Regions from separate parts of the Brevibacillus sp. AY1 genome, predicted to be linked through region 2. Evidence: riboswitches for the same ligand, from Rfam matches in the RefSeq annotation. Region 2 holds a riboswitch; the other holds the start of a gene.

Region 1 (3,410 bases), on a different contig from region 2:
TACGATCCAGTTACCGTTTCCGCGATTACAGGGGTTCCTGTCGACGATATTTACAAGCTGGCAAGACTCTACGGGGAGACGTCGCCAGCATTCATCCGCATCGGCAATGGCTTGCAGCATCACGATAATGGTGGCATGTGTGTTCGGACGATTGCCTGTCTCCCTGCGCTCACGGGCCAATGGCTGGTCAAAGGCGGCGGAGCAATCAAGGGAAACAAAGGATTTCTGGAGCACAACAAGACCGCTATGCAGCGACCGGATGTACTGCTGAACAAACAGACACGCAGCATCAACATGAATTTGCTCGGCCAAGCGCTATTGGAGCTGGATCCCCCGGTACGCTCCCTGTACGTCTACAGCTGCAACCCGGCGCTCGTAGCACCTGAGGGCAATAAAGTGAGGCAGGGGCTGGAACGTGAGGATTTGTTCACGGTCGTGCATGATCTATTTCTGACGGAAACCGCACGGTATGCAGACATCGTATTGCCAGCGACCTCATCCTATGAAAATACGGATTTTTACACGTCGTACTGGCATCACTACATTCAGCTTCAACAGCCGGTTATTGCTCCGTACGGGGAGAGTAAGTCAAACGTGGAAGTATTTCGCTTGCTCGCCAAAGGAATGGGCTTTGAGGATGCTATGTTCGACGATACAGAGGAAGACATGATCCGGCAGGCGCTCGACGTACCGCAAAATCCTTATTTGCACGGAATTGACCTTGAAGTGCTGAGCGAGAAGAAATTCGCGAAGGCACGGGTAGAGCGCGGCTTTATCGAAAATTTGCCGACACCGAGCGGTCGAATCGAGCTGTATTCGAGCCGGATGGAAGCAGCAGGCTATCCGCCGCTGCCGACGTATATTCCATTGCCAGAAGATAACGACTATCCATACCTGTTTGTTCCAGGGCCGAACCACAACTTCCTCAATTCCACGTTTTCCAATAACGAAAAGCATGTCCGCATGGAGAAGATTCCGCGCCTGTACATGAACCAGGAGGATGCACAGTCTGCTGGTATCCATGACGGGGATCTGGTGCGAGTCTGGAACGATCGTGGGGAGTGCGAGCTTACGGTCTCTGTCGGGGAAAGTGTACTGCCGGGTGTCGTGGTCAGCCAAGGCTTGTGGGCGGACGTGCCGGGAGGAAAGCACTTCGTCAACGCGCTCACGCCGGGGCGTGTCGCAGATATGGGAGGCGGGGCGACCTTCTTCTCAGGACGCGTGGCTGTAGCGAAGTGGGATTAATTCCATGCACTTTGATCGGAAATAGGTAACATTCAGCTATTGTCAAATGAAAAACAATCGCTATATAATAAACCTTGTAAAACAACTACACATTCCTTCGGGGCAGGGTGAAATTCCCGACCGGCGGTAATCGTGCCTTGTGCATGTTAAGCCCGCGAGCCTCCCGAGCTGTCAAAAGCGACGGAGTGCAGGATCTGGTGTGATTCCAGAGCCGACAGTACAGTCTGGATGGGAGAAGGATGACGACAGTACGGTATGACACGTGCTTGTTTGCCTGTGCAAACGGGAGAAGCAACAGGGGGAGCTTCGTCTTGGATAGCCCTCTTGGTTTCTTGTACCCTTTTTTGTACATGCTTTGTCAGACGCCTGCAAAACCGCCCTGGGGACTTTTGTTCCTCAGGGCTTTTTCGTTCGTTTGCTTGGTGATCAAGGCGTGAAGTACGGCAGCTGTTGCCATTCCTCAAGAAGGAGTAGGAAAAATGAGGAGATGGTACACATGAAAGAAACAGCGATGCACTCATCGCGAACGTCAACCCAACGGCTGGTGACAATCCCCATGCTGGCTGCAGTTGCGTTCATTCTGCAATACCTGGAGTTTCCGATTCCGCTGATGCCTTCGTTTTTGAAGCTGGATTTCAGCACCTTGCCAGCTCTGATCGGCGGGCTGATGTACGGTCCGGTCGCGGGAATTATTATTGAGGTTATGAAAAACACACTGCACATGCTGTTTAAAAATACAGACGGTCTGATCATTGGTGAAATCGCCAATGTGCTGGCTGGATCGATTTTCGTTGTGTCAGCTGTGCTGATGCAGCGAATCGGAAAAGGGAAGCAAGGCTTCCTCACCGGTCTGGCACTCGGAGCTTTGCTGATGACAGTCGTGATGGCATTCATGAACGCCTGGTTCCTGCTGCCTGCCTATGCAGCACTCTATCAAATGCCGATGGAGCAGCTGCTCGCCAGCTTTGGAGCTGACAGTGTCTGGTCGCTGATCCTGTACGGTATCGTTCCGTTCAATATCTTTAAGGGAGCCATGCTTGCGTTGGTCGCTTATCCGGTGTACGTCAAGCTGGCGCTGCGCTTGCAAGTGAGAACCATTAATTGACAACGCGTCATCAGCTTGCTAAGATGTTTACTTAAATACACTGATTGAAAAGGCAATGAAAGGACTCGCAGCTATTCGCCATGTCCCAGAGAGTCGGCCCACGTCTGGAAGGCTGATACACAGGCATACCTGCACCCCATCCTGAAGCCGCTGGTGAAGAACTGTGCCGGATACCCGCCGTTATCGGGTTCGTTGAGTGAGCGAGGGGCTTATGGCCAATCGTTAATCAGGGTGGTACCGCGGAAGTTAATCCTCCGTCCCTTTTGGGATGGGGGATTTTTGCTTTTTATTCTGAAAAGGAGTGACATGGAATGAAGCAGGAAAAAGCGTTTGTGAAGGAAATTACGCCGCAGTCCGAGGATTTTTCCAGATGGTATATTGATGCGATCAAAAAAGCGGAGCTGATGGACTACACACCGGTTCGCGGCTGTATCGTGTTCAAGCCTGATGGATTTGAGCTGTGGGAGCGAATTCAGGCGGCGATGGATAAACGATTTAAAGAGACGGGCCATCGCAACGCCTATTTCCCGATGCTGATCCCCGAGTCTTTTTTCCAAAAAGAGAAGGAGCATATCGAAGGCTTCAATCCAGAGCTGCCTTGGGTGACAGAGGCGGGTGGAGAGCCGCTGGAAGAAAAGCTGGCGCTGCGTCCGACTTCGGAAACCATTATCGGGCACATGTACAGCCAGTGGATACAGAGCTATCGCGATCTGCCAGTGCTGATCAACCAGTGGGCCAACGTGTTTCGCTGGGAAAAGCGGACGATGCCATTCCTGCGCACCTCCGAGTTCCTCTGGCAGGAGGGACACACCGCTCACGCCACGGAGGAGGAAGCGCGGGAAGAAACCATGCAGATGCTGGAGATTTATCGCGAGGTTGTGGAGCAGGAGCTGGCGATCCCGGTCTGGAAGGGGCAAAAAACACCGAGCGAGCGATTCGCAGGTGCTGTCGATACGTATTCCATCGAGGCGATGATGAAGGACGGCAAGGCTGTGCAGGCGGGAACCTCGCACTATTTGGGGGAAAACTTCGCACGAGGCTTCGAGATCAAGTTCCTCGA
Region 2 (3,410 bases):
GCAGAGATTCCGGTATGCGTACTCCTTTCATCGATGGAGATGGTGAATGCGGTTCCCTGCTTGTCCGTATTGGTTTCGACCATCGGTTTCAGCTGAAGTCTCCCCGCGTGTTCCTCTGTCACAGGGACACAAACCAGGCCCCGTCCGTGCGTCACCATAAAATTGATCATCTCAGGTGTCGCATACTCTGCCATGCAGACAAAATCACCTTCATTTTCACGATCCTCATCATCCACCACGATGACTGCTTTGCCCTGACGCAAATCTTTCAACACTTCCTCTATGTGATGAAACATTTTGCTGGTTCCCTCCTTTTAGGCGAATCCGTTTTCCTGCAAGAAAGACAGATTCAGCCGGCTTTGGCTTGCCATTTGTGGCTTGTCCGCTTTTTGTTCATTCCTCGGATGAAGCAAAAGTCGTTCCACGTATTTCCCGATCATGTCTGCCTCCAGATTCACCCGATCTCCTGGTTTGCGGTCCTGAAGACTGGTCGAAGCCAACGTATGCGGGATGATGGAGACTGAAAAGCTCGATTCATTCACATCCACCACCGTCAGACTAATGCCATCGATGCATATTGAGCCGCGTGGAATGATGTACCTAAGCAGTTCGGCTGTCGCTTCAATTCGAAACCGTACAGCATTGGCATGCAACTGCAGAGACAAAATGGTTCCCGTACCATCCACGTGTCCAGATACAAGATGGCCGCCAAAACGATCACCGAGCTTCATGGCCCGTTCCAGATTGACCTTTTGGCCGCGCTGGAGCTGTCGCAAACTGGTATGGCGAAGCGTTTCAGGCATGACATCCACTTCAAAATGACGCAAAGAAAAGGAGGTCACTGTCAGGCAAATACCGTTGACCGAGATGCTGTCGCCAATACTGACTCCTTCCAGCACCTTTTGAGCACGAATTCGCAAACGGCATGCCTCCTGATTTCCGGTGATGGATTCTACGATTCCGATCTCCTCTACCAAGCCTGTAAACATGTTACTGCCCCCTTCCTACCATCCACTGCGGGTACCCGACTATGCGGATGTCTTGTTCGTCTATAGGTTTAATCTCGGTATGCACCAATCTGACAGCATCGTCCATGCTGGCATATCCAATGCCGCCAAATATAGAGGGCGCTGCTTTGCCGCCCACTAGCTTGAGTGATACATAGCTGATGATTTTTTGGATTGCCTTAGCTTGCAAAAAAGCGGCGTTGATTTCTGCCCCACCCTCTACTAGCAGGGAGGTAATCCCTCTCTCCCCAAGCACGGCTAGAACATGATCGATCTGAAGTTCTCCATCAAGCGTAATCACCGTTACCCCTTTTGCGGTAAGTTCTTCTGTCTTCTTCTGGCTTGATGCTGAAGTGGTTATGATCCAGGTCTTCGCATCTTCACACTGCGTGACACGGGCATTCAGTGGTGTACGTAGCTGGCGATCCAGAATGATACGGATCGGCTGTTTTCCAGCTATGGATCCAGCATGTCGAGCCGTCAGTTCCGGATCATCCGACAATACCGTTCCGACGCCAACCAGAATGGCATCGTGCATTCTTCGCAGATCATGCACCTCTTCACGCGATGCCACACCCGTTATCCACCGACTATGCCCCGTACATGTCGCAATTTTTCCATCCAGTGTACTGGCTGTCTTCAGCGTGACAAAAGGACGGCTGGTCTGTACGTAATGGAAAAAAACTTCGTTCAGCTGTATCGCTTCCTGCTCCTGGATTCCAACGACTACTTCCAATCCAGCCTCTTTCAGCTTATCCACACCAGAACCAGCTACCAGAGGGTTGGGGTCCTTCGTAGCCACTACGACTTTTCGAACGCCAGAAGATAGAATCGCATCGGTACAAGGGGGCGTTTTTCCATGGTGGCTGCAAGGCTCCAGGGAAACGTACAGGGTCGAGCCCACTGCTTGATTTCCTGCCATCTTCAACGCATGGATCTCCGCATGCGGCTCTCCTGCTCTCAGATGAGCACCCATGCCTACAATGGTTCCATTTTTGACAACGATCGCTCCTACGAGTGGATTGGGGCTTGTTTGTCCTTTTGCAGATTTCGCCAAATCGATCGCCATGCTCATATAGTCAATATCTGTTTTCATCCATTCCTCTCCCTTTCTAGGCACGGTCGCAAGAAATAAGAAAACCCCGACACCATTCAGGTATCAGGGCATAGGGAAAGAAGCCTTGCTCTAGCCGTTTTTCAAAAACGAAGACTAGAGAAAGCACAACTCATCTTCTCCCATCCGGACTTTACCGTCGGCTCTGGAATTTCACCAGATCAGTCGTCAAACCGATCACGCTTGGATGACGAGTCGCGGGCTCAGACGCATTGCGCCATTACCGCCGGTCAGGAATTTCACCTTGCCCTGAAGATTGTGCCTATGAAATTCAGACTTTACCCTTGCCCCTCCTCTCTGAAAAAATAAAAAGCCCTTGAGCAAGATCTACTCAGGGCATCGAAAATCAAGCCTTTTTCAAGCCGTTTTTCAAAAAAACAGCTCCAAAAGACTAATCCAAATACCTTCTCCCATCCGGACTTTACCGTCGGCCTTGGAATTGCACCAAGTCAGTCGCCGCCCAAACAACAAGCGGCGAGTCGCGGGCTCAGACGTGCGTTCGTCATTACCGCCGGTCGGGAATTACACCCTACCCTGAAGGCTGGTATTCAGTTGTTGCCATTATAACATACTTTTTCAACACGTCACGCTTTGTATATTTTTCCCAGAATTCGTCAGGTTGCGCACATACGCTGCACGGTTTTGTACAACAGCTCTGTACCGCAGGCGATATCTTCGTAACTGGCATATTCTTTCGGATTGTGGCTGATCCCATCACGGCAGCGCACAAAAATCATCGCGTAATCACATACATACGAAAGGGCTAGCGCATCATGAAAAGGTCCACTCATCAGTTCTGGAGCACGAAGATTTAGTTTGGTGCTTTCTTCGCGAATGATGTCTTTGATCCAGGGGGCGCAATAGCGAGGTTTACTATTGGTATCTTCCGTAATGGTATAGCGTAAACCATGCTGCATTGCGATCTGTTCGATTTCCTGCCGCAATTCCTGCTCCCGCTGATCTCGCCTATGCAAATCAATATCACGCAAATCAACGGTGAAGCTCACTTTTTCAGGGATTATGTTGCGCGAATCAGGAAACACCTGCAGATGTCCTACAGTACCGACCGTCGGTGCTGCCGGATCGAGTTTGGCCAAATCGTTGAGAGCTACGATCACTTTTGCAGCGCCAAGCAAGGCATCCTGCCTCATAAGCATCGGTACCGAACCGGCGTGGCCAGCGAATCCTGTCATTTCTACTGTCCACCAGAGCGGTCCTGAGATCGCCGAGACGATTCCTACTGGCTCCTCCATTAAATCGAGAATCGGGCCCTGCTCAATATGCAGCTC

Evidence for each region. A riboswitch is a leader RNA that binds a small molecule or an ion and turns the genes downstream of it on or off. The one in region 2 is predicted to bind FMN.
Region 1: another riboswitch for FMN. It lies ahead of JZI27_RS04775 (ECF transporter S component); the one in region 2 lies ahead of ribD (bifunctional diaminohydroxyphosphoribosylaminopyrimidine deaminase/5-amino-6-(5-phosphoribosylamino)uracil reductase RibD).

What each region holds. Positions count from the first base shown of each region.
Region 1 is NZ_JAFLPN010000003.1:14,571-17,980, reverse strand. Features, by position in the region: gene JZI27_RS04780 (molybdopterin-containing oxidoreductase family protein) at 1-1,245, shown strand, start outside; FMN riboswitch at 1,335-1,489, shown strand; gene JZI27_RS04775 (ECF transporter S component) at 1,742-2,350, shown strand; gene proS (proline--tRNA ligase) at 2,662-3,410, shown strand, end outside.
Region 2 is NZ_JAFLPN010000001.1:597,972-601,381, reverse strand. Features, by position in the region: gene JZI27_RS03165 (bifunctional 3,4-dihydroxy-2-butanone-4-phosphate synthase/GTP cyclohydrolase II) at 1-296, opposite strand, end outside; gene JZI27_RS03160 (riboflavin synthase) at 315-989, opposite strand; gene ribD (bifunctional diaminohydroxyphosphoribosylaminopyrimidine deaminase/5-amino-6-(5-phosphoribosylamino)uracil reductase RibD) at 991-2,103, opposite strand; FMN riboswitch at 2,232-2,382, opposite strand; FMN riboswitch at 2,520-2,667, opposite strand; gene JZI27_RS03150 (M20 family metallo-hydrolase) at 2,736-3,410, opposite strand, start outside.